DNA from 2 places in the Paeniglutamicibacter selenitireducens genome. Region 1 is predicted to be linked to the other one. Evidence: predicted binding sites of a transcription regulator. Region 1 holds the regulator's gene; the other holds the start of a gene.
The links. The regulator LexA, encoded in region 1, represses DNA repair genes until DNA is damaged. The targets are predictions, from matches to a motif close to TCGAACANNTGTTCGA.
Positions count from the first base shown of each region.

Region 2: ACSYDW_RS00595 (DNA polymerase III subunit alpha) is a predicted target of LexA. The motif match lies at 1,232-1,247, and genes of this name have one in related genera.

Region 1 covers NZ_JBPULF010000013.1:49,716-64,129, reverse strand. The annotation lists gene ACSYDW_RS17960 (DUF1844 domain-containing protein) at 1-213, shown strand, start outside; gene ACSYDW_RS17955 (MFS transporter) at 318-1,658, opposite strand; gene ACSYDW_RS17950 (SseB family protein) at 1,655-2,569, opposite strand; gene priA (bifunctional 1-(5-phosphoribosyl)-5-((5-phosphoribosylamino)methylideneamino)imidazole-4-carboxamide isomerase/phosphoribosylanthranilate isomerase PriA) at 2,732-3,475, opposite strand; gene ACSYDW_RS17940 (CG2302 family histidine operon protein) at 3,544-3,693, opposite strand; gene hisH (imidazole glycerol phosphate synthase subunit HisH) at 3,694-4,332, opposite strand; gene hisB (imidazoleglycerol-phosphate dehydratase HisB) at 4,333-4,953, opposite strand; gene ACSYDW_RS17925 (histidinol-phosphate transaminase) at 5,051-6,166, opposite strand; gene ACSYDW_RS17920 (LysM peptidoglycan-binding domain-containing protein) at 6,275-6,655, opposite strand; gene lexA (transcriptional repressor LexA) at 6,941-7,660, shown strand; gene ACSYDW_RS17910 (ATP-dependent DNA helicase) at 7,757-9,763, opposite strand; gene hflX (GTPase HflX) at 9,756-11,327, opposite strand; gene ACSYDW_RS17900 (class I SAM-dependent methyltransferase) at 11,776-12,393, shown strand; gene dapF (diaminopimelate epimerase) at 12,475-13,431, opposite strand; gene miaA (tRNA (adenosine(37)-N6)-dimethylallyltransferase MiaA) at 13,494-14,399, opposite strand; gene miaB (tRNA (N6-isopentenyl adenosine(37)-C2)-methylthiotransferase MiaB) at 14,403-14,414, opposite strand, start outside.
Region 2 covers NZ_JBPULF010000001.1:147,622-162,035, forward strand. The annotation lists gene ACSYDW_RS00595 (DNA polymerase III subunit alpha) at 1-1,111, opposite strand, end outside; gene ACSYDW_RS00600 (dihydrolipoyl dehydrogenase family protein) at 1,351-2,715, opposite strand; gene ACSYDW_RS00605 (DUF6504 family protein) at 2,794-3,105, opposite strand; gene ACSYDW_RS00610 (VOC family protein) at 3,315-3,755, shown strand; gene ACSYDW_RS00615 (AAA family ATPase) at 3,796-4,515, shown strand; gene srmL (PheS-related mystery ligase SrmL) at 4,842-5,960, shown strand; gene ACSYDW_RS00625 (DUF1206 domain-containing protein) at 5,996-6,817, opposite strand; gene ACSYDW_RS00630 (VOC family protein) at 6,920-7,306, opposite strand; gene ACSYDW_RS00635 (hypothetical protein) at 7,436-7,624, shown strand; gene ACSYDW_RS00640 (VOC family protein) at 7,720-8,127, opposite strand; gene ACSYDW_RS00645 (helix-turn-helix domain-containing protein) at 8,197-8,610, opposite strand; gene ACSYDW_RS00650 (hypothetical protein) at 8,743-8,964, opposite strand; gene ACSYDW_RS00655 (EamA family transporter) at 9,125-10,048, opposite strand; gene ACSYDW_RS00660 (LysR family transcriptional regulator) at 10,133-11,044, shown strand; gene ACSYDW_RS00665 (SOS response-associated peptidase) at 11,041-11,796, opposite strand; gene ACSYDW_RS00670 (DUF1801 domain-containing protein) at 12,030-12,560, shown strand; gene ACSYDW_RS00675 (glutaredoxin domain-containing protein) at 12,589-12,861, shown strand; gene ACSYDW_RS00680 (S-(hydroxymethyl)mycothiol dehydrogenase) at 12,975-14,060, shown strand; gene ACSYDW_RS00685 (MBL fold metallo-hydrolase) at 14,060-14,414, shown strand, end outside.

The DNA of each region.
Region 1 (14,414 bases):
GCGGAAGAACTGAAAGACCTCGACGAGGCACGCAAGTTGATCACCGCACTGGCCGGCCTTGTCGTCTCCGCAGCACCGGAGATCGGCTCGCAGCACGCAGGGCCGTTGCGCGACGGACTGCGCTCGCTGCAGCTGGCCTTCCGCGAGGCTTCGTTCATCCAGGACGAGCCGGGCAAGGGCCCGGGCGAAAAGCTCACCGGCCCGGTGAACTAGCACCCCCCGCCACCAAGACGAGTGCGGTCCCGTTTCACTTTCACAAGTGAAACGGGACCGCACTTTTTTGTTCGTTTCGAGTCGGTCCGGCCAGGCCGGAACCGCTACGCCTCGCCGACGAGCGTGCGCACCCGCGCACGGCGGCGGCGGCGCACCTGCTGCGCCACGAGCGCCGCGACGCTTACTGCCGCACCGATGGAGCCCACGGCGATGAAGGCCGCGGAGAAGCCCAGGGCGTCGACCGTTGCCCCGGTGATCGGGGAACCCAGCGCGGTGCCGCTGGTCAGCGCGGAGCCGTACCAGCCCATGGCCTCGCCGCGGCGTTTCTCCGCGACGAGGTCGGTGAGCCATTCGGAGGCCGCGGAGAGCACCGGGGCGCAGAGCATTCCCGGCGGGATCGAGAGCAGCGCAAGCGTCCAGGTGTCGTTGGCGAAGGCCATCGGCACCGTCAGCACGGCCATGGCCAGCAGCAGCACGATCGGCGAGATGCGTCGGCTGAGGCTGCCGTAGATGAGGCCGCCGACCAGCGAGGCGCCGCACCAGAAGAAGAACACGATGCCGAGCTGGCCGGAGCTGTTCTTCTCGTCAAGCAGCGCGAGCATTCCGACCTCGGTGCCGGAAAGCACCAGGCCGGCGCCGGAGGCCGCGATGAAGACGGCCAGCACGGAGGCGCTGACCCAGCCAAACTTGTTGCGGAAGGCCTTGCCGCGGGCCTTGACGCGGGCCTGGGTCGACTTGCTTCCGGCCAGGATCAGTTCGCCCTCGACATTCGCCAGCCCGCCCGGGCCCGAGGCGATCAGCGATGCCTCGGCAGCCAGACGCTCCTCGTGCGGGTTCGCCTTCTTGGCGACGGCGCCGGGCTGGTCGCTGCGGGTGGGCGGGTTCAGGATCATCAGCACCAGGCCGCTGAGCGAGGCCGCGACGGCGATGCCGATCATGCCGATGGTGGTGTTCAGGCTGGTGGCCACGATGCCCGCGGTGGCGGGCCCCACGATGAAGACCAGCTCGGTGCCCATGGCATCGAGCGCGAACGCCGAACGGCGGGTCTCCCCCGTGGTCATCACGCCCAGCGCGGTGCGCACCACGGAGAAGACGGGCAGCGCGAACAGCCCGCCGAGGAACACCAGCGGCAGCACCCACATGAACTCGACCTGCGGAACGATGCTCCACACCGCGGCCTCCACGAGGATCGAGGGCAGCAGCGCCCGGCGCAGGCCGTAGCTGTCCACCACGCGGCCGCGCCAGGGCGCGCCCAGGGCGATGCCGATGGTCATCAGCGCCACGACAAGCCCGGCGGACCCCCAGTCGCGATCGAGCTCGTTGACCAGGTGGAGCAGCAGCAGCATGCCGGCGGCGGCGTGCGGCAGCCGGGCGACCATGCCGACCAGCAGCAGCGAGGCCACCCCGGGCTGCCGGAGCAGTTCGCCGTAGCGACCGAATTTCATGCCCCGGGGCCCTGCTGCGTCGGGAGGCCGGCCTTGAGGGCTACTTCCAGCGAGTCGACGTTCTCGGCGAACTCCGGGATCGCGGCAAGCGCCGAGTGGATGCGCGAGACGCACGCGCGTGCGTTCGCCTCGTCAACGCCGGGTCGGAAGGTGAACTCGAGGCGCAGCTCCGGCCCCGATCCCCCGCCGGGCACGCTGGCGCCCTGCGAGGTGCGGCTGCCCACCCCGTGGCCGGGGGCGATGTGGATGGAGGCCAGCACCTCCTCGGTGCCAGCCTGCGCGGCGACGATGGCGGCGAGCTCCTCGCTGAGGTAGCTGGGGGTCCATTCCTGTTGCCGGGCCAGCGCCCACATGCCGGGGCGGCGCAGCACAAAGGTGTAGTCGGCACCGGGGTCCAGGACCAGCATCTGGGCTTCCTCTGCCACTGCGGAAAGCGCAGCGCGCGGGGCGTAGACGGCCACCGGGCGCGCCTCGTCGTGCCAGGCCTGCAGGCGCTCGACGCTGCTGAAGACCGGCAGCGCGGTGCGGCCGTCGGGCGCGTTGAGCGTCACCAGGGCCATGTCGGCTTCCTTGTCCTCGGCAAAGCCGTGTTCGCCGAGGCCGCCTTCGGCCAGCTGGGCCACCACGGCGATGTAGATGCGCGCCTGGGCCAGCGCCGCGTGGACGCCCTGTTCGCTGCCGGTTCCGGCGACCAGTGCCTCGAGCGCCGCCTGGAGCCCCGCGTCGATGAGCCCGTTGTCGTTGTCGAAGTTGTGCAGGGGGTTCCCCTCCCCGCTGAGGTCGCGGCCTTCCCAACTTTGCCCGGCGGAGTCTGCGGGCGACCCTGCACGGGCCAGCGCCGCGGCAATGTGTCCGGGCAGGTGTCGGGGGCTTTCGGGTGCCCCGTGGGAAGAAGGTGAATTCGCGCTCATACCGAAATGCTATCGTGCGCCACGCACCGGGGCCGGCCACCATTTGCATGGTGACCGGCCCCGATGCCCTGCCGGGGCGCCGAACCGGGCACCACGCGGGCGGTGGGCGGTGTGGCGCAACTCGCCCGTTGGCGCCGGGCGGGCGGATGATGCGGGTGGATGTCAGCGGCGGCCCGCGACGTCCAGTGCCTCCGGCATGGTGAATTTGCCCGCGTAGAGGGCCTTGCCCACGATGGCCCCCTCGACGCCGAGCGGGACCAGCTCGCGCAGCACGCGGAGGTCCTCCAGGCTGGAGATGCCGCCGGAGGCGATGACGGGCTTGGAGGTGCGCGCGCACATCTCGCGCAGCAGTTCCACGTTCGGGCCGCGCAACGTTCCGTCCTTGGTCACGTCGGTGACGACGTAGCGGGCGCACCCGGCATCCTCGAGGCGTGCCAGGACCTCCCAGATGTCGCCGCCTTCCTTGGTCCAGCCGCGGCCGGCCAGCGTGGTGCCGCGCACGTCAAGGCCAACGGCGATCTTCTCGCCGTGACGGGCGATGGCGCGGGCCGTCCACTCGGGGTTTTCCAGGGCCGCGGTGCCCAGGTTCACGCGGGTGGCGCCGAATTCCAGGGCGCGCTCGAGCGACTCGTCGTCGCGGATGCCGCCGGAGAGCTCGACCTTGATGGTCAGCTCCTCGGAGACGCGGCGCAGGATCTCGGTGTTGTGGCCGCGGCCGAAGGCGGCGTCGAGGTCCACCAGGTGCACCCACTCGGCGCCGGCGTTCTGCCAGGCCAATGCGGCCTCAAGCGGGTCGCCGTAGCCTGTTTCGGAGCCGGCTTCGCCCTGGACCAGGCGCACCGCCTGGCCGTCGGCCACGTCGACGGCCGGGAGCAGTTCGAGGATGGGTTCTTGCGTGTTGGTCATGATCGATCCTTAGGTTTGTGCGGGCCACCGGCCCTGCAGCCACCACGCGGGCGGCGGCGTGCGGGTTCTCAGAAGGTCAGGAGGTATCCGGCGAGCAGCGCCATGCCGGCCAGGACCCAGCAGGCAATGATCCAGGACAGGTGCGCCCGCTGCTGGCGCAGGGACAGCGCACCGCCGGCCAGCAGCCCGGCCAGCGCCATGAGCAGGATGGTCCACATCTAGAGCGTCTCCAACCAGTTGCGCAGCAGCTGGGCGCCGGCTTCGCCGGACTTCTCCGGGTGGAACTGCAGCGCGCACAGCGGGCCGTTCTCCACGCCGGCCACGAACGGGACCCCGTGCTCGGACCAGGTCACCTGCGGCGGAACCATCTTGGGCTGCGCCACGTCGAAGTTCCATTCCTGCACGGCATAGGAGTGCACGAAGTAGAAGCGCTCGTTCTCGATGCCCTTGAAGAGCTTGCTTCCTTCCGGCGGCGTGACGGTGTTCCATCCCATGTGCGGGACCACCGGCGCCTTGAGCAGTTCCACGGTGCCTGGCCATTCGCCGATGCCCGGGGTGCGCACGCCGTGTTCCACGCCCTCCTCGAAGAAGACCTGGTGCCCGACGCAGATGCCCAGCACCGGGCGGCCGCCGGCGATGCGGCGGCCGATCCAGCGGATGGCCCCGACCTCGTTGAGCTGCTGCATGACAGCTGCGTAGGCACCGACACCAGGAACGAAGAGTCCGTCGCATTCCAGGATGTCCTCGGGCTTGGCCGAGAGCGTCACCTCTGCCCCTGCGGCCTCAAGGGCGCGTACGGCGGAACGGACGTTGCCGGACCCGTAGTCGAGGACCGTGACCTTCTTGCGCTCACCCATTTACAGCGCACCCTTGGTGGACGGGATGGCATTGCCGATGCGGGCGTCGGGTTCCACTGCCTCGCGCAGCGCGCGGGCAAAGGCCTTGAACTGCGCCTCGACGATGTGGTGCGGATCCCGCCCGCCGATCACCGTCATGTGCAGGCAGATCTGGGCATGCAGGGTCAGCGCCTCGAAGATGTGGCGCGTCAGCGACCCGGTGAAGTGGCCGCCGATCAGGTGGTATTCCTGGCCCGCCGGCTCCCCGCTGTGCACCAGGTAGGGGCGCCCGGAGATGTCGACGACGGCGTTTGCCAGCGCCTCGTCCAGCGGGACAGTGGCTTCGCCGAAGCGGCGGATTCCGGCCTTGTCGCCGAGTGCGGTACGCAGGACCTCGCCGATGGTGATGGCGACGTCCTCAACGGTGTGGTGGACGTCGATGTGGGTGTCGCCGGTGGCACGCACCGTCAGGTCGATCAGCGAATGCTTGGAGAGTGCGGTCAGCATGTGGTCGTAGAACGGGACACTGGTGCTGATTTCGGAGCGGCCGGTGCCGTCCAAATCGAGTTCGACAAAAACGGAGGACTCGCTGGTGGTGCGTTCGAGGCGAGCGCGACGACCCGTGAGTTTTTCGGCAGACATGCACATTCCTTTTGATCAGGCGTTTAGACGAGGATGTGAAGCGCAGGGCCGTGGACGTCGTGGCGTCCGGCGCAGCCCTGCACCTATGAGTTTAGCGTTAGTGCCCGTGGGAACCCTGGGCGAGCAGTTCTTCCAGGCGCACGAGGAAGGCCGTGGTTTCTGCTTCCGTGCCTGCCGTGACGCGCAGGTGCCCGGGGATGCCGACATCGCGGATGATGACCCCTGCTTCCAGTAGTCCCTCCCAGATGTGGCGGGGGTTCTCCAGCCCTCCGAAGAACACGAAGTTCGAGTCGGAGGAGGCCGGGTGCAGCCCCATGCGGGTCAGTTCGTTGACGATGCGGTCGCGCTGGGACTTGATGTCCTCGACGTTGGCCAGCAACGCGTCGACGTGCTTGAGCGCGGCGTTTGCCGTTGCCTGGGTGACCGCCGAAAGGTGGTACGGCAGGCGCACCAGGCGGATCGCGTCGGTGACTTCCGGAGCCGCGGCCAGGTACCCGAGCCTGGCACCGGCCAGCGCGAAAGCCTTGGACATGGTGCGCGAGACGATCAGGCGCTCGCGGCCCGGCAGCAGCGACAACGCGGACGGGGTGCCGTTGTGCGCGAACTCGGCATAGGCCTCGTCAACGATCACGATGGCTTTGCTGGCGGCACCGGCCTCGTAGACCGCTTCGACGACATCCAGCCCCAGGGCTGTGCCCGTCGGGTTGTTGGGTGAGCAGAGGAAGACGATGTTGGGGGCCGCGGTGCGCACTTGTTCCGCAGCGTCGGCCGCGGTGAGCGCGTAGCCCTCGGAGCGGACGCCAGCGATGTAGGCAGTGTCGGTTCCGCTGGCCAGCAACGGGTACATCGAATAGGTGGGAGGGAATCCCATGACCGATCGGCCCGGTCCACCGAATGCCTGCAGGACCTGCTGCAGCACTTCGTTGGAGCCGTTGGCTGCCCAGATGTTTTCGGCGGCCAAGTCGTGGCCGAGGTAGGCGGCCAGGCGTTCACGCAGTTCGGTGAATTCGCGGTCTGGGTATCGGTTGAGCCCCAGCGCAGCGGCGGAAACCTCTTCGACGATCGCGCGATGAACGGCCACGGGCAGCGGATGCGTGTTTTCGTTGACGTTCAACTGGATCGGAACGTCGATTTGCGGTGCACCATAAGGTTCGAGACCTTGGAGATTTTCTCGCAGGGGCAGTTTTGCCAGGCGATTTAGCCGTTCATTCACCCCCTAAGTCTAGGGGCGTGCTCCGAGGCATCAGAATCAGCCGCGTGGAACGAGGTAACAAACGGTTCTCAATATGGCGCGGGCCGCGCCGCCGCCCGGAGGTGGAGGTTACGGCGCAGAGGGAACGAAGATCTCGGTTCCTGGGAAGAGGACGTTGCCCTCGAGGTTGTTGATTTCGGCGATCTGCCGGATGGCTTCACGGGGTTCCAGCTGCGGGGCGAACTCGCGTGCCAGCCCCCACAGGGTGTCGCCCTCGATGACGGTGACGCTGACGGCTTCGACGCCGAGCGGAACATCGGCCGATGCCTTGGCCGGCGACAGGAAGAGGCCGAGCAGCATGAGCACACCCACGGTGGCGAAGAAGATCGGCATGGCGATCAGGACGAATTTCCCCCGGCGCGTCAGCCGCAGCGGAGCCTCTTGCGGTGCGCAGTAGGAGATGGGGTCTGGAACGAGGTGGAGCGGGGCCGAGAAAGCAGTGCTTGCCATGTCTTTGCCTTTCCTAGGAGTGCGACGGGCCGGTGCGAGCGGGCCACGAGTCGAACAAGCTTCTATTCTTCGAACACATCTTTCGAACATGTGTTCGTAGTTCGTAAATCATTTCTAGCACTTTTCAACGACACGTGTCCAGATCGGTTCGAACAAATCTTTGAAAGCACCGTGTTCGTCCACTAACATGAGTGATGTGGAACGGTGAATTCACTTCACCACTCCGCACCGACAAATTGCGGAACGCGCGGGCCAACCGCCGACGATCGGGATGAGGCACACAGAATGACGACCGAACAAAGAACCCCCCGGCGTGACGCGAAGAGCTTGACCATCCGCCAGAAAAAGGTCCTTGAAACCATCCAGCGGTCCGTCAGCGCCCACGGCTACCCGCCGTCCATGCGGGAAATCGGCGACGCCGTCGGCCTGGCCAGCCTCTCGAGCGTGACCCACCAATTGAGCCAGCTCGAGAAGCTCGGCTACATCCGCCGCGATCCTCGACGCCCGCGCGCCATGGAGATCCTGCTGCCGTTGCAGCTGAAAACCGATTCGAAGCTTGAAGCCGATTCCGGGCAGGCCGAGCTCAAGGCGGCCAACGGCATGAACGTCTCCGAGCTGACGACCTCCGCCGACACCGCCATGGTTCCACTGGTGGGACGCATCGCCGCCGGCGCCCCGATCCTTGCCGACCAGGCTGTGGAAGACGTGTTTGCCTTGCCGCGCCAGCTCGTGGGCCACGGCGAACTCTTCATGCTGAAGGTCAGCGGCGACTCGATGATCGATGCCGCAATCTGCGACGGCGACTGGGTGGTCGTGCGACGCCAGCAGACCGCTGTCAACGGCGACATCGTCGCGGCGCTGCTCGACGACGAGGCAACCGTGAAGACCTTCCGGCAGCGTGATGGCCACACCTGGCTGCTGCCGCAGAACTCCCGCTACGAACCGATCCTCGGAGACGCGGCAACCGTCATGGGCAAGGTCGTATCGGTCATGCGTTCCATCTAGGAACACCGCAGTACGACAAACGGGTCTGGGGCCGGTCAACACGACCGGCCCCAGACCCGTTTAACGCCGCTTCCGCCCGGATCCCGGGCGGAAGCCTCAGCCCTCGCTGAGCCGCTCGAGAGCCGCCAGAACCGTAGGCTTGTCAGGCGTCGCCCACAGCGGCGGCAGTGAAGCCCGCAGGAAGGCTCCGTAGCGTTCCGTTGCAAGACGGGAATCCAGGACGGCCACGACGCCGCGGTCGTTGACCGAACGGATCAGTCGCCCCGCGCCCTGGGCGAGCCTGACTGCAGCATGGCTTGCCGCCACGGCCATGAACCCGTTGCCGCCGTGCTTTGCGACATCGCGGCTGCGCGCCGAGGACAAAGGGTCGTCGGGCCTCGGGAACGGAATCTTGTCGATGATCACCAGGCGGCATGCGTTGCCCGGCACGTCGACGCCCTGCCACAGTGTCATGGTGCCGAAGAGGCAGGTGTCGGGTTCGGCCGAGAACTGGTCGACAAGGGCCTTCATGCTCGATTCGCCCTGGCACAGGATCGGGACGTCAAGCCTGGCCCGCAGGATCTCTGTCGCTTCCTCCGCGGCGCGTCTCGAGGTGAAGAGCACCAAGGCCCCTCCGCCGGAGGCCTTGATCAGATCCTCGATCTCGCCGATCATCTCCTGCGACATCTGGCGCCCGGGCTTGGGAAGGTGCTTGGCCACATACAGGATGCCCTGTTTGGGGTAGTCGAAGGGGCTTCCCACATCGACGCCGTTCCAGGTGGGTGCGCCGTCGCCGACCAGGCCCAGCGCGCCCGCCACGGGTTCGAAGGCCGCGCCGATGGCCAGCGTCGCACTGGTCAGGATGACGGTGCGGCCGTCGAAGAGCCCCTCGCGCAGTTTGCCTGCAACGGACAGGGGCGCGACGTTCAACGTGGGCTGGCTCGATTCGTCCGGCTGGACATAGCCCTCCCCCGGGCTGAAGTGCCCCGGGCGGGAGGCCCAGATGACTTCCCGTTCCTCGGTCATCTCAAGCATCTTGGTGCACTGCTCCACCAGGTACATGACCTGCGAGCGGGCCATCTGCCGCCCGCCGTCCGCCGGCGCGTTGGCCTCGGGCTTCGAATCGGAAAGCACCACGCGTGCGGCCTCGGCGATTTGGTTGATCGCCGCTGCCTGTTCCTCATTCAGGCCCCGGGCCATCAGTCCCGTGGGGACACCCTCGAGGCTGCGCTGCAGGGCCTTTGCTCCCTGGTTCAGTGCGTCCACGCTCACGGCACAGTGCTTGCGCGCCGCCGAGGCGGCGGTCTGCACCATGTTGACCGAAAGCGGGCGGGTCACCGAACTCGTCACCCGGTCCTGCAGCTCGTGGGCCTCGTCGATGATGACCGTGTCGAAGTCCGGGAGCACCGCCAGCCCCTCGAACGCCGAGACGGCCAGCATCGCGTGGTTGGTGATGATCACATCGGATTCCGCGGCGCGTGCCCGGGCCATCTCGCTGAAGCACTCGGCGGCCATCGGGCACTTCTGGGAGCCGAGGCAGTCCATGGCGCTGACCGAGACCTGGCGCCAGGCCTTGTCGCTGACGCCGGGCGTCAGGTCGTCGCGGTCTCCGGTGTCCGTGCGCTCGGCCCACTGGCGAAGGCGCACGATTTCCTGCCCGAGCGCGGAGGACGGACCGTCCGAGTAGCCGCCGGCGGCCGGAGCCTCGGATTCCATCGAGAAGAGGGTGCCCTCGTCGTCGTCCGGGTAGCCGCCGCCGAGCTTGTACTGGCACACGTAGTTGGAGCGGCCCTTGACCAGGGCCACCTCCATCTCGCGGGGCAAGTCGTTCTTCAGGGACTTCAGCAGCCTGGGCACATCGCGTCCCACGATCTGGGCCTGAAGCGCCAGCGTCGCGGTCGAGATGACCACGGGCTTTTCCGAGTCCAGAGCGTGTGCGAGGGCGGGAACCAGGTAAGCCATCGACTTGCCCGTTCCCGTCCCCGCCTGCACCAGAAGGTGCTCGCCGGTTTCCATGGCGCGCACGACCTGTTTCGCCATCTCGTGCTGGCCCGGCCTGCTTTGCCCGCCCATCGCGGACACGGCAGAGTCCAGCAGGGCGATGACTTCTGATTCCTCAGCCATGAATACTGAATTGCTCCACTTCCGCGGCCAGGCCCTCGCGGACCTTGACCATCATGCGTGTCCCGTTTTCGGTGTGTTCGATGGCCAGGATCTCGGCCTCGGCTCCGTGGAGCTTGTTGACCACGTCGCCGCGGTCGTAGGGGATCATCAGTTCCATCTGGACGCCGGGGCGCGGAATCGAGGCGCTGACCTTCTGCAGCAGTTCCTCGATGCCGTCGCCGGTGCGTGCCGAGACGATCACGTGGTTCGGCTCCCGCTGGCGCAGCCGCTCCACGACGAAGGGATCGGCCACGTCGGCCTTGTTCAACACGATGATCTCGGGGATGTTTCGTGCGTCGACCTCGTTGAGTACGGTACGCACGGCCTGGATCTGGCCTTCCGGATCGGGGTGCGCCGCGTCGACAACGTGCAGGATCAGGTCCGAGTCTGCAATTTCCTCCAGCGTGGAGCGGAACGCCTCCACGAGCTGCGTCGGGAGCGACTTCACGAAGCCGACAGTGTCGGTGAGCGTGTAGTTCAGTCCGTCGCTGGTCTCCGCCTGGCGAACCGTGGGGTCAAGTGTCGCGAAGAGCGCGTTTTCCACCAGCACGCCGGCCTGCGTGAGCCGGTTGAGCAGCGAGGACTTGCCGGCGTTGGTGTACCCGACGATGGCGACCGAGGGGACCTCGTTGCGCTTGCGGTTGGCTCGCTTGGCCTCCCGGGCCGGGAGCATGCCCTTGATCTCCTTGCGGAGCTTGGCCATGCGGTCGCGGATGCGGCGGCGGTCGAGCTCGATCTTGGTTTCGCCCGGGCCTCGGGAACCAATGCCTCCGCCGGCAGCGCCGACGCGGCCACCGGCCTGGCGGGACATGGAGTCGCCCCAGCCGCGAAGTCGCGGCAGGAGGTACTCAAGCTGCGCCAGTTCCACCTGGGCGCGGCCCTCGTGGCTCTTGGCGTGCTGGGCGAAGATGTCGAGGATCAGTGCGGTCCTGTCGATGACCTTGACCTTGACGACGTCCTCGAGCGCGCGGCGCTGCGACGGGGCAAGCTCGGAGTCGATGATGACTGTGTCGGCACCCGTGGCGGCAACGATCTCGCGCAGTTCCGCGGCCTTGCCCGAGCCAAGGAAGGTTCCCGGGTCCGGCTTTGAGCGGCGCTGGACAATGCCGTCGAGCACTTCGGAACCGGCCGTCTCGGCCAACGCAGCGAGTTCACGCAGGGAGTTCTCGGCGTCCTGGGCGGTGCCTTCGTTCCAGATGCCCGCCAACACGACGCGCTCGAGGCGCAGCTGCCGGTACTCGACCTCGGTGACGTCCTCGAGTTCGGTGGAGAGCCCCGCGACGCGGCGCAGTGCGCGGCGTTCGGCGAGGTCCTCCTGGGCGCCGTCGAACGACGAATGTTCCCGGGTCAGGTTACTCAGCGCCTGGGCGCGGCCGGAGAATATTCCCTCGTGTTCGGGCGCCCCGAAATGCGTGCTCTTGTCGGCGACCGAATGGTCGCTGGCAAGAATCCGTTCAATGGCGGCCTGGATCTGCGCCTCGTCCATGTCTTTGTCGTGTGGACCGGAATGCTGTGAGTTGGTCATGTTCCCCTTTGCGTGCTGTATTCCAGAATAGTGCCCTGCGCCGACAGATGCGCCGAATTGGTGTGCATGATCATCATGAGAAGCCATGTGTTGTCCTTCGATGGATTTCTTGGGGGATCCACCGCGCGCCGGGTCAGTGAAGTCTGCGGGAGCCACATGTCCGGAAGGTTGGGTCCGGCGGTGCGTTCAGTTGGCGCAGCGTGGCTTGGGCAGACGGGGAATCATGACTTTTCGGCGCGCGGCAGGTCCCCGGATTCTTCGGCCGCAGCGGCCGTCCGGTGATTGGGAAATGCGCTGTGTGCGTCTTACAGAAAAGTCATAGGGAAAACTCTATCACTTCACCGCGACGACCCGCCTTAACGCAAATCACACTGCCGGCGTCTCGATACGGGCCCGAAATGCGGCTTGCGGTTTGGGGTTGCGACCCCCGGGCGGTTAACCTGCCAACATGAGCTCGGATCACTATTTCAGCGCGCAACCATCCAAACCGGAGAAGCGCCGCACCATCAGCGTCGAACTGGGTGGTGCAACCCGCAAGGTGGAAACCTCCGGCGGAATCTTCAGCCCGGACAGGATCGACAAGGGGACGGCAGTGCTCCTGGAGTCGGTTCCGGACCCGGCGGCCACCGGAAACCTGTTGGACATCGGCTGCGGCTGGGGCCCCATCACGTTGACCATGGCATTGGCCTCCCCCGGGGCAACGATCCACGCGGTGGACGTCAACGAACGCAGCATCGCCCTGACCCGCGACAACGCCCACTCGCTGGGACTGGGCAATGTCAAGGTCTCGCTGCCCGAGGAAGTCGACGCAGGCATCGCCTTCGACACCATCTGGTCGAATCCCCCGATCCGCATCGGCAAGGAGGCGCTCCACGAACTGCTCCTGCTCTGGCTGCCGCGGCTGGCACCGGGTGGAACCGCATGGCTCGTGGTCCAGAAGAACCTGGGCGCCGACTCCCTGCAAAAGTGGATCGGAACCGTGATGCCCGCGACCTGGGAGGTCGAGCGCACGTCCACGGACAAGGCTTTCCGCACCATCCGGGTCCACCGCCCCCAGGACGCATAGGCCCGGGAACGCAACCCCCTGCGCACGGCGATGAGGGCGTTGAACACCATGGTGTTCAACGCCCTCATCGCGTTTCGGGAACTAGTCCTCGGAAATCGTGCCGCGGGAAACAAGCACTGCCGCCCCGCTGAGGAACACGTGTTCCGCTCCCCCGACCCCCGGGGCAAAACGAATTCCCAGGGTTCCTCCGGGCACAGCAACGTCCCAGTCCAGAACGTCCTGGGCCTGGGCCCAGTGCCGGGTGGCGACCGCAGCAGCGCAGGCACCTGTGCCGCAGGAAAGCGTCTCGCCGACGCCTCGCTCGTGCACGCGCATCCGCAGGCTGCCGCGCCCACCCTCAAGCAGCGGTTCCGCCGGGAGCACGTATTCCACGTTCGTTCCGTGCGGCGGCAACGGGTCGACCACGGGGATGGTGAAGAGTTCGAGTCCATCGAGTTCGGCCCGGCTTGCCACGGCCACGATGGTGTGCGGGTTTCCCATGCTGACCGAGACGGCGGCACGGGGAACCGGCAACCCCTCGGTTTGCACCACGGAATCCAGCCCGGACTTGGCGGCCGCCTCCGGGTGGATGAACTCCCAGGGACCCATGTCCACCGAGTACCCATCGGCAAGGCGGGTCACGATCTTCAAGCCGGCACGGGTGCCGATGGACAGCTCGGCCCCCACCGGCAAGTCAACGAGTTTCTCGTTCACCAGGAAGTGGACGAAAACGCGGACGCCGTTGCCGCACATTTCGGACACCGATCCGTCGCCGTTGCGGTAGTCCATGAACCAGCGGGCCTCGGGATGGGCCGCAAGGATCTCCCGGCCTTCTTGCACGTGCTCGGAGGGCACCGCACGGATCAATCCGTCGCCCCCGATGCCTCGATGGCGGTCACAGATGGCCGCGACCTGTTCCGGCCCGAGGTGGTGGATGTTCTCCGGGTCGGAGATGAGCACGAAGTCGTTTCCTGTGCCGTGCCCCTTTGCGTAACTCAGTGGGCCCGCGACGGCCAGTAGCGACTCGCCTGGGATGGACTGTGGTTCGGTGGCGCTCATGGGTTCAAGGATACGGGCAGCCCAACGCACCCGCCCATTTTGCTACGTCGGCTACCGGACCCTTAGGACGCGTGGATTGTTGCCTGCACGTCGTCGAGCAAGGTCGGGCTGAGCGGATTGAACCACCGCACGCGCTCGTCCGCGTTGAACCAGGTGACCTGCCTGCGGGCGAACTGCCGGGTGGCAATGACCGTCTTCTCCGCTGCCTGGACCTCGCTCATGGTGCCGTCCAGCACAGCCAGGAATTGTGCGTAGCCGATAGCCCGGGATGCGGTTTTTCCCTCGCGCAGGCCCGCTGCATCCAACCGACGGACCTCTTCCAGCAGTCCCTGCTCCTGCATGCCCGCCACGCGCATTTCCAGCCGTTGGTGCAGGAGCCCGCGATCCACGTTCAAACCGATCTGTACCGCCGGCGCATGGTACTTGCGTTCCGGCATGAAGGAGCTGAACGGTTTTCCGCTGATCTCGAAAACCTCGAGGGCGCGGATCATCCGCCGCTCATCGAGGTTGCGTGCGGCTGAGGCCGGGTCCACCTCTGCGAGGCGCCTGGCCAGCGGCCCGGGACCGTGTTCGCCAACCTCAAGCTCAAGTCGGCGGCGGACCGCGGCGTCGGTGGGCGGGAAATCAATTTCGTCGAGGGCCGCACGCACATACAGGCCCGATCCGCCGACCAGGATGGGCACCGCTCCCCTGGAGCGGATCTCGTCGAAGGCACGGCGTGCCTCCGACTGGAAGCGGGCGACGCTGGCTTCTTCCCGGACATCCATGATGTCCAGCATGTGGTGCGGGACCCCGCCCCGTTCACCCACCGGGAGCTTGGCCGTGCCGATGTCCATGCCCCGGTAGAACTGCAGGGCGTCGGCGTTGACGATTTCCCCGCCCAGTTCCCGGGCGAGGGCAATCGAGAGATCCGATTTGCCCGTCCCGGTTGGTCCAACCACGGCGATTGCCGGGAGTGTCGTGTTCACGCGTTACTTTCTGGT
Region 2 (14,414 bases), on a different contig from region 1:
CGAATCCGAGGTCGGAGATGGTGTCCAGCTCCTCCCCCAGTCGTTGGCGCATGTGCGGGTTGTTGCCCTCCCGGGGGATGAGCCTGTTGATGCCCGCTTCCGCGCGTGCGGCGAGTTCGCGGTTGGGTTCCCCGGTGATGCCGATGACGTGGGTTTCGGGGACCACGGGTATTCCCCATCCGGTGTCGGCGACGGGGTCGAGGCGTGCCCAGTCGGCGAGCGCCGAGGTGTTGCGCAGGAGTGTTGCTGCCATCCGGGGGTTTGTGGCCTCGCGGGCGATTTCGGCGGCGAGGAGTCTCATGTGTTCGGCGGCCTTGAGCCAGCCTTGTCCGTTGGGCTGGATGTCGTTGAGGGTTTCGAGTGAGGTGAGGGCGCGTGCGGAGTCAAGGACGTCGGCCGTTGCGGCGCCGTCGGGTTCGGTGTACCTGACGGCGTTGGTGAGGACGGGGGCGATGTGTGCGGTTTCCGCGCAGCGGAGCATGCGGATCGCGTGTGCCGTGCTGAGGCGGTCCCCGGGGTTGTTGAGGTGGGTGACGATCTCCACCCGCAGTGCCTTCTCTCCCAGGAGGGTGCGCCATTGGTGGATGCGGGTGCGGGCCTGGTCGTAGTGCTGGTGCTGGGTTGCCAGTCCGACGTCGGAGTTCGGCCCGAGCAGGATGGTGAGCAGTGGCTCGCCGTCGGGGTCAAGGGCGTGGGTTGCCAGTTCCCCGGGGGTGATGCCGAGGTGCTGTTTGCGTGTGCCTTCGGGTGTTGTTGGTTGGTGTGCGGCGGAGACCAGGCGGCACAGGGCCTTGTAGCCGGCTCCGTTGCTGTGTCCCTTGGCCAGGATGGTGATGCGCCCGGAGACGCGCAGGGGGTTGCGTGTCCTGCCGTCGCGTGGCCGGGGGTCGGGTTCGAGGGTTGCGAGGTCCACCCCCAGGATGGGGTCCATTCCGTGCGTGATGCAGGCCTTGAGGTGTTTGACGCTTCCGTAGAGTCCGTCCCGGTCGGTGATGGCCAGGGCGTCGGCGCCGTCGGCGAGCGCTGCCTGGACGAGGTCCTCGGGCCAGGAGACCCCGTAGTGTGCACTGAAGGCGGATGCCACGTGCAGGTGGGTGAATCCCTGGGGCATTGCGGCACCTCCCTTCGCAGCGCCCCTGGTGTTTTCCGGGTGCGGGTTCGGGGGTTTTCCGTCGTCTCGGTGTGGGAGCAACGTGGGCCGTCCGCCGTGCAGGGGGTAGAGCCATCATATTAGAACACCTGTTCTAATCAAATCGCGCGGACCAAGGCCGGCCATGAGCGCCCGATCGTGCCGGCAGCCGATGTCGCGGCGTTTCGCGGGAAGTGGCGAACCGGTGTCCGGCGGCCGGGTTATCCCGGGTGCCCGAGCCTGTCGAGTGCCACGAGGTATGCCTCGTTGTAGCTGGGGAATTGCGGGACCTGGTCGCGCAGGACCGCAAGTGGCACGCGCGTCCTGATGGCCAGGGCCGCGTGGTGGATCCATTCTCCGGCCTGTGGCGCCACCGCCCAGGCCCCGACCATGACTTGTTGCCGCCGGTCGATAAGGATGCCCAGCTCCCCTCGCGGGTTTTGTTCGTAGGTCCAGGGCCGTGCGATGGTTTCGGGCAGGTCCACCCTGACGGCCTCGGTTTCGATCCCGAGCAGTTCGGCCTGCTTCCGGGTGAGTCCGACCGCCGCGATTTCCGGGCTGGCGAACACCACCCGTGGGATTCCTCCGTAGCCCGCCGTTCGCTCCAGCCCGAGGATGCAGTCGGCAACGACACGTCCCTGGTACTTGGCGACATGGGTGAAGCTCATGATTCCGGTGACATCCCCTACCGCCCAGAGGCCGTCCGCGGCTCGGCAGTGTTCGTCCACCTGAATGTACCCCCGGTCATCCAGCCGTCCTCCGGCCAGCGAGATGCCCACCCCTTCGGTGCGCGGGGTCCTTCCCGTGGCGAAGACGGCCGCATCCACGGCGATCTCGCTTCCGTCATCAAGCACCAGCACGCTCCTGCCCCCCTCGACCCGCCCACGGGCGATCGAGCAGTTCAGGCGCACTTCCACCCCCGATCCGCGCAGGTGGCGTTCGGCGAGCGCGGCGACTTCGGGTTCCTCGCGGCCCAGCAGCCGCCCGCTTCTGTTGAGCAGCACGACCTTCGCTCCGAATCCGGCAAGGAAGGTGGCGGTTTCCAGGGCGACGGCGCTTCCCCCGACAACGGCCACAGCCCCGGGCAGTGCAGCGAGCGTGTACACCTCGCGATTGCCCCACACCGTGACCAGGTCCGATCCGGGGAAGGCTGGGAAGGCTGGGAACGCCGGGTCGGTTCCGGTGGCGACGATGATGTGGTCCGCCAGGTATTCGCGGCCGTCGGCCAGGATACGGCCGGGGCCCGCGATGTTTGCCTTGGCCCGCACGACATGCGCCCCGCGGGATTGGTACCCCGCGGCCTGGGCACTGTCATCCAGGTGCCTGGCCATGTAGTCGCGGTAGTCCCGCGCCAATTCCCAGTCGAGCGTGAGGTCCCGGGCCCCGGCGGTGTGTGCCGCTTCGTCCCTGAGCTCGGGTCCCCGCAGGATCGTCTTGGAGGGGATGCAGGCCCAGTAGGCGCACTCGCCCCCGATGAGCTCAGACTCGAACACCACAACCTTCTTGCCGGCGGTGATCAGCCTGTCGGCGGCCACTTCCCCGCCGGGACCCATGCCAATGACGGCCACATCGAACACTTCCTGCACAAGACCACCTCTGCGTCCATCGCGAAACAACCGGATTCCAGCCTTGCACCCCGCTTGCCGAACGGCCAGAGGGCAGGGCTAGGCACTTTCCGCGCACGCGTCGTGGATCCTGATGATCCGCCACCTTCCCGTGTCGACCTGGCGGGAGACCTCGAAGGTGCGCAGGGGGCCGATCCCGGCGAGCCTGACCTGCAGTCGCCAGACCTCGTAGTCGACAAGCCCCGGACCGCGCCCCCGCTCGGCCCGCAGCTCCTCTTTCCACCAGTCGCGCCGTTGGAACCACCGCACCGGATCGGCGGCCAGTTTGTATTCCCGACCTTGCCAGCGCATGCGAATCGGCACCCCCGCCGGTGTGCAGTCGACCTCGATCGACTGGGTAAAAATGCCCACGCCCCCACCTCTCACTCGCCCGCGCCCGCCAAACGGCGCCGCCCCCGGGAGCCGCATGGTTCCGGGAAGCAGCGCCGCGCGGATCTTCTGGGCACTCATCCATTTTATTAGAAACTATGTTCTACACAAGGTGAGACTAGAACACATATACGACAACTTGTGTCCCGGCATCAGGTCTTCGACAGGTTCCGGGGGCTAGACTCATGCCCATGACACCAGTACCCGCACCCATGATCACCGCCCTGACCTTGGGCGTGCGCGACGTCGAGCGCTCACGCGATTTCTACGTCCGCGGCCTCGGCTTCCGCGAGATTTCCCACATGCCCGGGCAGATCCTTTTTGTCCAGGCGGGCCACGGCTTGATGCTGGCCCTGTGGAACATCGCCTCGATGCCCGGGGAATACGGCGACGTGGGCCACGGGGTGCAGGCACCGCCGATGTCCCTGGGACACAACACCAACAGCGTTGAAGAAGTCGAAGACCTGTACGCCATGGCGATGGCGGCCGGCGCCACGTCCATCGGAGCCCCGACAACCAGGGAATGGGGCGGAACGAGCGCGTGCGTGGCGGATCCGGACGGCTTCCGCTGGGACTTCGTACACAACCCGGCCTTCGGCATCGGTGCGGACGGGCTGGTCTCCGGCGTCTAGCATCAGCCACCGCATCCTTCGAAAGGGTATTCCCGGCATCATGCACATTTCGAACCTCCCCGTTCGACGCATCACCGAACACGCACAAAACCCGGCGCCCCGGAAGCAGTGGCCCGCCACCCTGGCTCCGGTCAGGCACCTGCTGGAGCAGGGCATGGAGCTGGGTTCGGCCACCGTGCTGGTGGGGGAAAACGGGTCGGGGAAATCGACGTTGGTCGAGGCGATTGCCGTCAGCTACGGGTTGTCGCCGGAAGGCGGTTCCACGGGTGCCATGCACAGCACCCGGGCCACCGAGTCCGGGCTCGAGGAGCACCTGCAGGTCATCCGCAATCCCGGTGCGAGCCGACGCGGGTACTTCCTTCGCGCGGAAACCATGCACGGCTTCTACACGTACCTCGAGCAGAACCCGGGAACGCGGCCGGAGCCACGCTTCCACGAAATGAGCCACGGGGAATCATTCCTGGAACTCATCGCCGACCGCTTCCGGGAAGGCGGCTTGTGGGTTCTCGACGAGCCCGAATCGGCGCTCTCGTTCTCCGGCTGCATGGCCCTGGTGGGAATCCTCAAGGACCTGATGGCCGCCGGCGACTCCCAGGTCGTCATGTCCACCCACTCGCCCTTGCTGGCGGCACTGCCGGGAGCCGAAATCTACGAGGTCGGGCCATGGGGCCTGCGGCACAGCGAATGGGACGACCTGGATCTGGTCACCAACTGGCGGTCCTTCATGAACGTCCCCGGGCGCTACCTGCGCCACCTGTAGCACGTCACGTGGCGATGTCGCAGCTGCCCCTGTTCCGGGCTCTCGGACGGGCCCTTGGCGTCCTCACCCACGGGTCCAACGTCGGACCCGTTCCTGCCGCGAGGCCGAACCGCGCACCGCATCGGCCGTGACGGCACAACACCGCAACCCGCGGCGCCCGCCACCGGAGCCTGCTACCGTTGACCCATGCGCAAAGATCCACGATTTACGAGCCCCCGGCTGGGTACCAGCCGTGGGAACGTGCACGTGCGCCCGTAGCATTCGCCGTCTCCACTGCTGCCCACCGGGGGTGATCCCCCTTTCCCCGCAGCATTCCAGGAGACACCATGCAACCCCCGATCTACCTCACGCCCGACGAGCTCCACGCTTCCCTCACGGTCCGCGACCTCAGCGACCCCGCACAGGGCACCCACGCCATGCAAACCCTGCTGCACGGCGTTCTCGATTCCCTCCGGCAGTCGTGGAACTGCACCACCCACATCATCAGGAACCCGCCAATCGTGTCCGTCAGGGACAACTACGACAGCCTGCAATACCACGGCAACGACGTGACCCGGGCCCGCCGGTACACCCGGTACCTCAGCCCGACCGCAATGCTGCGCAGCCACACCTCCGCCGAGCTTCCGGCCGCCCTGCGGCTCTACGCGGGCCGCGCCAACATCGACGAGCTGCTTGCGGTTCCCGGACTGGTGTACCGGCGCGATGTCGTGGACCGCACCCACGTGGGCGAACCGCACCAGGTCGACCTCTGGCGCATCCGCTCCACGCCGCTCACCACCGAAAAGGACCTGACCCGGATGATCGGCACGGTTGTCGACGCGGTCCTCCCCGGGGCCCGCTGGCGCGCCACGCCAGCCGTGCACCCCTACACCACGGACGGCCGGCAGATCGATGTCATGCACGAGGGCCACTGGCTGGAACTGGCCGAATGCGGGCGCATCCACCCGGAAGTGCTCCGGTGTGCGGGGCTGGATCCCGCGCTCTGGTCGGGGCTGGCCCTGGGCATGGGGCTGGACCGCGCCTTGATGCTGCGCAAGCGAATCCCCGACATCCGCTACCTGCGCTCCACCGGCGAGCGCGCGGCCCAACAGATGCAGGACCTGTCCCCATGGAAGCCGGTGTCGCTGCTCCCCTCGGCACGGCGCGACATCTCCGTGGTGGTCGATGCCGGGGAGGACGAGGAAACCCTCGGCGATGTGGTCCGCAGGGCGCTCGGCGACGACGCCGGCCTTGTCGAATCCGTGCAGCTCCTCTCACGCACGGGCCTGGGACAGCTTCCGGAATCCGCACGGGAACGGTTGGGCATCCGCGCGGGGCAGGACAACGCCTTGCTGCGCATCACGATCAGGCCGCTGGAGAGCACGTTGTCTTCCCGGCAGGCCAACGACCTGCGCAACCGCATCTACCGGGCCGTCCACCGGGGCCCCCACCTGGAAATCATCTGAGACCCCAGGGCGGACGCCGCCGCACCCGCGCACCCTCACATGCGGGCGAACTTCGCCTTGGTGATTTGAAAGCAGCCGTAGCACACCAGCCCGGCGCCAAGCAGGGTGAGCACGTACGGCCCGTACGGCTGCCCGCGCACCGCTTTCAAGGCACCATCCAGCCCGGTGGCTTCTTCCGGGTCGGCCTGCAGGGTCGAGACTATGAACAGCAGCCCGACCAGAAACAGTGCCGTGCCCTTCGCGACGTATCCCGCCATTCCAAGCATTGTGAGGAACCTTCGGGCCGGGGCGGATGCAGGCATCTTCAGTTGCCGGGTGAAGGAGGTACGTACTCCCCGAACCGCAAAGGCGACACCCACCAGGGCCACGACAACACCCACCGCGATCAGCAGCTGCGGGCCGAACGGCGCTTTCATGACCTGGATCGAGGAATCGCTCGTGGCTTCACCGCTGTCCCTGCTCCGGCCCGACGCGAACGAGGCAAACGCCAGCGCCAGGAACAGGAACGCCAGCCCTTGCCCGGCCACGGAAAACCTGTGCCGGAGCATTGCCTTCTTCTGCAGGTGCCGGTAGCCGAAAATCGCTTCGCTCGCTTGCCACAGGGCCAGTGCCACGCAGGACACGGCACCCAGCCACAACAGGATGTACCCCGCAGGGCTGGCAGCCAGTTCGCCCATGGCTCCGCCTTGGTCGGCTTCCCCCGCCTTCCCGAAGGCCAGCTGCACGGCGATGGCCCCCACCAAGACATGCAGGACCCCGCTCACCGCAAAACCGGTCCGCGCGACGGCCACAAAGGCACGAGAGTTCGAGGCCGCTTCGGCAGCCTCCACGGGTCCGTCCACGTTCTTGATGATCACAGTCCCCTTCCGGCGGCCATGCGGGAGTCACTCCGCGGGTCTTGCGACTCGTGTTGGCTGGCCCCGCATCTTCGCGGGTACCGGCGTGCTTCCGGCCCCGGCTCAGGCGGCGTTCTGGTGGAGGCAGAGGATGTTGCCGTCGGGGTCCTTGAACCAGGCGGCCTTCTCCGAGCCCAGGACACAGACGTGGTCGACGGTTTTCAGGTCCGGCAGGTCGTAGTCCTCGAAGACGACGCCCTTGGTGTCGAGTTCGCTCATGACGCCGGCGATGTCGCCGACCTCGAAGCTTGCGGTGGTGTGCACGGAGGGCTTCGCGTCGGGGTCCTTCAGCAGGGCAAGCACCCCGGAACCGGCAAGGGCAAAGAGCATGTTGCCGTCCGGAGCCTTCCCCTGGAACGGAAGCCCCAGGGTGTCCTCGTAGAAACGCCGCGACCTTTCGCCGTCGGTCACGGGAATGATGGTGGTGAGTGGGCTGGTTGAGAGGGACATGGGAGGCCGTCCTCGGTAAGGAGTGGAACCCCTCAATTCTACGTCCGGTCCCGTGTGAAGGAGCCTTTCAACGACGCCGCACGCACCCTAGACTTGGTGCGAATTCCCCCTGCAGGAAGGATCCCCGCCATGAGCATTCCGCAGCCGCCGGAACGCCCGTACCCGCCGGCGGAACCCGAAAGGGTACCGCCGGTCCACCCCGATCCGACGCACCAGCCGCCGGCCGAACCTGAGCCCGTACCGATGCCGCCGGACCCGTCCACGCCGTTCCCGCCGGGCCAGCCGGATCCGACCGAACCCTACCCGCCCATCAGGTAGGCGCCACCGGGCCGCACAGGCAAGGAGGGCACCCCCGCTTCACGTGCGCGGGGTGCCCCCTTGCTGCTGCCGGGGCCCTGCGGGTCCCGGAGGGCCTAGTCGGCGCGCTGGTTGACCCGGATCATGTTCCCCGACGGGTCGCGGAATGCACAGTCGCGCGGGCCCCACGGCTGGTCGATGGGTTCCTGGAGGATCTCGGCCCCGGTGGCGCGGACCCGTTCAAAGAGGCCGTCGAGGTCTCCGGTGCTGAACACCGTCATCGGAAGCACTCCCTTGGTGAGCAGTTCCTGGATGGCGTTGCCGTCCGCCTCCGAGCGGCCCGCGTGCGGGTCCGAGAGCACGATGCCCAGCCCCGGCTGCCTGTCCGATCCCAGGGTGACCCAGCGGTGCTCGCCGGAGGACACGTCGTTCTCCACCTTCAGGCCCAGGCCGTCTCGGTAGAACGGGATGGCTTCGTCGACGTCGTTGACGGTGATGTGCGAGTAGTTCAATGAAATATCCATGCGCACCACGCTACGGCCAGGATGCCTGGTGCGCTTCTTGGATCCTGCTCGATACCGTCGGGACTCCGGCTAGTACCTGGGCGTCTTGGTGCTCTTGGGCCTTGTCACCGACTTGGCAATGCAGGCCGGCATGGCTTCCACCGCCGCATGCTCCCGGTTCCTGTACCCGCTGGGGCTTTCGCCGGTGATCTGGGTGAAGCTGCTGCTGAAGGACCCCAGGGAGGTACACCCGACCTCCATGCACGCATCGGTGACGCTCATCCCCGAGCGCAGCAGGGCCATGGAACGCTCGATCCGCCTGGTCATCAGGTAGGCATACGGGCTGAGCCCGTATGCGGCCTTGAACTGCCGGGAGAAGTGCGCCGTGGACATCAATGCCCCGGCCGCCATGGTGGGCACATCGAGGGGCCTGGCGTATTCGCGGTCGATCATGTCCTTGGCCCGTCGCAGGGCGGCGAGCGATTCAAGCTCGTGCTGCTTCATGCACTCGAGGGTATCAGTGCACGGTCCCTGGGCCACCGCTTCATCCGGGCCCCAAGCACGCGGAGGGCGGGTCCGCCCGCGCAAGGGGCCGGACCCGCCCTCCGGCCATGCGGTCGAGGTGGCGTGGTCCGCCTATCCGGTTTTGCCGGAGAGTGCGACGAGCACGCCGGCCACCGCAAAGTACTTGTTGCTCCCCAGATCCCGGATGGTCTTGATCCCCATGCCGGCCAGGATTTCATCGTGCTTCTCGGTGAGCCCGGCAAGGGCCGAAGGCGGCGAGTCGAGGACTTCGTCCAGGGTCGCGTTTTCGAGGGCCTTATCGAGGGCCTTGCCCAATTCAACGGAAACAGCCATGTCAATTTCCTTTCATCGATACGGAACAACGTCGCACCAGCCACGGCACCGACAGGGGCCGGACCGGCGCACCGGGAGACCGGGCTCGTGTCGCCCAACCTGGCGGCCACACTATCGCAGTGACGGCGACAATGACATGGCTCGCAGGAGCCCCGGGCGGCTAGGTGCCGGTACCCGCCGACACGGGCAGCGCCCCAGTGCTCCCCGAATCCTCGTCGACGGGCTTCCTCCGGCCCGACCTCGTCGCACCGATGCCTGCCACGATGACCAGGACGATCCCGGCAAGCGCGGCCGGACGCGGCACCTGGTCCAGGAGCAGCAGGCCGACCACCAGGGCGATGGCGGGTTCCAGGCACATCAGGGTGCCGAACGCCGCGGCCGTCAGGCGGCGCAGGGACAGGATCTCGAGGCTGAACGGGATCACGGGCAGCAGCAACGCCAACCCGAAGCCGATGAGCAACATGGGCAGGTCGATCTGGCCGATCACCGCGGGCCCGACCACCAGCGTCGCGGCGATGGCTGCGACGGGCATGGAAATGGCCAGTGCCCCGATGCCTTCCACCGCATCGCCCGCGCGCTGGGTCAGCAGCACGTAGGCGGCCCAGCAGACGGCGCATCCCAGGGCGAAGAGCACACCCACCGGATCCGCGGCGCCGCTCCAGGGTTCCGTCAGGCCCAGCACCCCGACGCCCGCGACAACGGCCCACCACCTTGCGGCGCCCCTGCCCTGGAACACCGCAACCGACAGCGGGCCCAGGAACTCCAGGGCGCTGGCGGTACCCAGCGGCAGCGTCTGGATGGCCATCATGAAACCCATCGTCATCCCGGCCGTGGCCAGCCCCAGCAAGGCGCAGGTTCCCAGGACCGCGCGGCTGTAACGCTGCTTCCAGGGCCTGGCGATGGCCACGATGATGACCGCGGCCCAGGCCAGGCGCAGCCATCCCGCGCCCTCGGGGCCGATCGTCCCGGCCAGCGTGGCGGCTGCCGCGAGCCCCAGCTGCACGCACCCCATGGCCGCGACAGCCATCAGGGCGCCGATCCCGGCGGAGTGGGAGGTGGATGCTGGTGCTGTGCGGGTACTCATGGGTTTAAGTACACGCCACCGGCTTTGTCCGTGTCCACGCGATAATCATCAACATATCGTTCGTCAATCATGCACAATTGAACGATGGACACCCGACGCCTCCAATACCTTCTCGAATTGGCGCGACTTGGCTCGATGCGTGCCGTCGCCGACGTGCTGGGCACCACGACGTCCACCGTCTCGCAACAGATCGCCGCGTTGTCCCGGGATGCCGGAACAGAGCTCCTGGAGCCCTCCGGCCGCGGGGTCCGCCTCACCGCTGCCGGGCGCCGGCTTGCCGGACATGCGCGAACCATCCTGGCCGCGGTGGATGCCGCCCGGCTGGACCTCGATCCCGGCGCCGACCCCTCGGGCACCTTGCGCGTGGGCGGTTTCGCCACGGCGATCCGCAGGACGCTGATGCCCATCATCCTGGACCTGGCGGACCGCCACCCGGCCGTGGACATCAAGGTCATGGAACACGAACCGGCCGAGGCCCTAAGCCAGCTGGAACTCGACGACCTGGACCTCGCCCTGACCTACGACTACAACCTGGCTCCCGACCCGCCGGGCCCGGGCATCGAGAGCATGGAACTGTGGAGCACCCCCTGGGGGCTCGGCGTGCCGGCAGACGCCGCGGCGCGCATCGCGGCCGGCGGCAGCGTCCCTGCCGCGGCGGAGGTCTTCGGCTTCTTCAGGGACAGCGACTGGATCGGGAACTCCCGCAACGGGGCGGACGAGACGGTGCTGCGGTTGATCTCCTCCATGGCGGGGTTCCAGCCGGCGATGCGCCACCAGTCCGACAGCCTGGACCTGGTGGAGGACCTGGTCCTTGCGGGGCTCGGCGTGGGCCTGCTGCCCGAAAACCGTCCGCCGCGTCCCGGCCTGAGCATCCTGCCGCTGCACGACCCCGACCTCCGGCTTCGGGCCCATGCGCGGATCCGTGCCGGGCGCGGTGCCTGGCCGGCCCTGGCGCTCGTGCTTGAGCGCATGCGGCAGGGCCGGACCTTGGCCTAGAACAGGCCCGAATGTTCCTCCGTGAGCTCCGGGCCGTTGTTGCGCACGTTTCCCACAGCGGAGTCGACCTCGCGCAGTTCCCATCCGGCTGCCACGTCGTAGGCCCCGGCCCGAACCATCTCAACAAGCCCTGCGGCATCCCGGTTTTCCGGGTCGAGCCATTCGGCGAGCGCGTCCCGGGAAAGCGGAATCGGCAGCCGGTCATGCAAGCCGTTCAGTTCCCCCAGCACGGGAGCCCCGGAGTCGGCCGGCGGCGAGGGGCAGGTGAGGATGGAGGTGGAGAGCAGCCACTGTTCCGGGTCGCCGTCCTCCTTCTGCGGGTCCTTCCACCATTCGTAGATCCCGGCGAAGAAGATCAGCGAGTCGTCGGCCGGATGCACGTAGAAGGGCCGCTTCCTGGCCTTGGGCGTCTCCCCGGCCAGCCATTCGTAGTAGCCCTCCGCGGGCACGGCGCAGCGCCGGGCCTTGATGGCGGCACGGAAGGTCGGCTTCTCGAGGACGGTTTCGCTGCGTGCGTTGAAGGCGCGTACCCCGACGGCAGGGTCCTTGGCCCAGCCCGGGACAAGCCCCCACTTTGCGACATGCACCTGCCGGTGAGTTGCTCCCTCAATCAGGCGTTCCAGGACGATGGGCACATCCCTGGTCGGGGCAATGTTCCAGGATTGGCGCAACTCGAGGTTCGCGTCGGCCTCCGCCTCGGCCTCCGCCACCAGGTCGCCGATGGCCTTGGCCATCACGTATCGTCCACACATCCCGTCGCCCCTTCGCGTTGAGTTCCTCGGTATCCGCAGGGACCCGGTGGCCGCTCGCGGCCCGGAACGTCCCATGGATACCGTATCGCCTGCGCGGATTCCCCGAAATGCCGCGGCTCCGGTGTGCCGAAGGCGCGAAAGGGCTTCCCGGCCCGGCGCCGCAGTGCCAGGCAGGTATCCGGGCAGGCATCCGGCAGCTGGATTCCTCACGGTTCCCGAGGATAATTCCCTGCATGGTCAGCAGCGACAAACACCACCCGGAGAACCGCGACACGTCCCCACCCGTCGGGGAAACAGGCGCCTTCGCCCTTCCCGAAGCCATGACCGGCAGGGCAAGCCCCGCCAAGGCCGCGGACGGGGACAAACCGGTCTTCGCCTACCTCGCAAGCCTTCCCCAGCCGCAGCGGGGCATTGCCGAGGCCATCGATGCGCTGGCGGCCAGGACGCTGCCGGGCCTGCAGCGTTCGGTGAAATGGGGATTGGCCTACTACGGCGTCGGCGATGGCTGGTGCTTCAGCTGCGGCGGCTTTGCGGGCCATGTCAAGCTCATGTTCATCAACGGCACCGCCCTGGAACCCGTGCCGCCGGCCGCGCCCGTCGGCATGGGCAAGTCGACCCGGGGCGTCGAGCTTGTATCCCGTGCGGACATCGACGAGACCCTGCTCGCGGGCTGGATGAGGCAGGCGACCTCGGTTCCGGGCGTCGGCCGCACCGGCAGACGCCGGGGCCCGGAAACCGCCGGCCCGCCGGGGGCCGTGAAATAAGACCCTGGCGTCCGTGGTTACATAAAGCATGACCGAAACACAGAAACTTGCCCCGTACATCCCCGAAGCCGGGTCCGTCACCATGTTCACGACCTCGTGGTGCGGATACTGCCGCAACCTCAAGCGCCTCATGGACTCCAAGGGGATCGGCTACACCGAGGTGAACATCGAAGAGGTCGAGGGCACCGCGGAACTTGTCGAGCACTTCAACGGCGGCAACCAGACGGTGCCGACCCTGATCTTCCCCGACGGGACCGCCGCAACAAACCCCCGCATCGAGGAAGTCCTCGAGCGCGTCTAGGCGTCCCTGTGCTTGGATGGAAGGGTGCCACCGGCCGAACACGGCCGCCGGCACCCTTCCTCGTTAAGTCCTAGGGGCGGCGCAGGGGTGCGTCCGCCCATGAATGGAGTGTCATGTCCCAGAAGGTCCAGGCCGTCATCGTCCGCGCCAAGGATGCCCCCGTCGAAACGGTCACCATCGTCGTCCCCGACCCGGGACCGGGCGAGGCCGTGGTTGACATCCTCACCTGCGGCGTCTGCCACACCGACCTGCACTACAAGCTCGGCGGCATCGGCAACGACTTCCCGTACCTGCTGGGCCACGAGGCCACCGGCGTTGTCTCGAAGATCGGCACGGGCGTGGACAACGTCGCCGTCGGCGACCGCGTGATCCTGAACTGGCGCGCGGTCTGCGGCCAGTGCCGCGCCTGCGCCAAGGGCCAGCCCCAGTACTGCTTCAACACCGCCAACGCCACGCAGAAGATGACCCTCGAGGACGGCACGGAGCTCTCCCCCGCCCTGGGCATCGGCGCGTTCGCCGAGAAGACCCTCGTCGCCGCCGGCCAGTGCACCAAGGTCGACGAGGACGTGGACCCGGCCGCCGTGGGCCTGCTGGGCTGCGGGGTCATGGCCGGCATCGGGGCGGCCATGAACACCGGTGAGGTCAAGCGCGGCGAGTCAGTGGCAGTGATCGGCTGCGGCGGCGTGGGCATCGCCGCGATCGCCGGCGCGCAGCTGGCCGGGGCGACAACCATCGTCGCCGTCGACATCGACGACGACAAGCTGGCCATGGCCAAGTCCATGGGCGCCACCCACACCGTGAACTCCCGCACCGAGGACGCCGTGGAAGGCATCAAGGCCGTGACCGGCGGCTTCGGCGCCGACGTCGTGATCGAGGCCGTGGGCCGCCCGGAAACCTACAAGCAGGCGTTCTACGCCCGCGACCTGGCCGGCCGCGTGGTGCTGGTGGGCGTGCCGACCCCGGAGATGAAGCTGGAGCTGCCGCTGCTGGACGTGTTCGGCCACGGCGGTTCGCTGAAGTCCTCCTGGTACGGCGACTGCCTGCCCAGCCGCGACTTCCCGATGCTCGTGGAGCAGTACAAGCTCGGCCGCCTGGACCTCGACGCGTTCGTCTCCGAGCGCATCTCCCTGGGCGACGTGGAGGCTGCGTTCACCAAGATGGGCGAGGGCAAGGTCCTGCGCTCGGTGGTGGAACTCTGATGCCGGCACGGATCGAGAACCTCGTCACCTCGGGCACGTTCAGCCTTGACGGCGGCACCTGGGAGGTCGAGAACAACGTGTGGATCCTCGGGGACGACGCCGAGGTCTTCGTGATCGACCCGGCGCACGAGCCGGCCAGGATCCGCGCGGCCGTCGGGGACCGCACCGTCAAGGCGGTGCTGCTTACCCACGGGCACGACGACCACATCCGCTACGCCCGCGAGTTCGCGGACCTGGTGGACGCTCCGGTCCACCTGAACCCGGCCGATGCGATGCTCTGGGAAGCGATCTTCCCGGGCACCGCGGCGGATGCCGAAATCTCCGACGGGGACAGCTTCGAGGTTGCCGGCACCA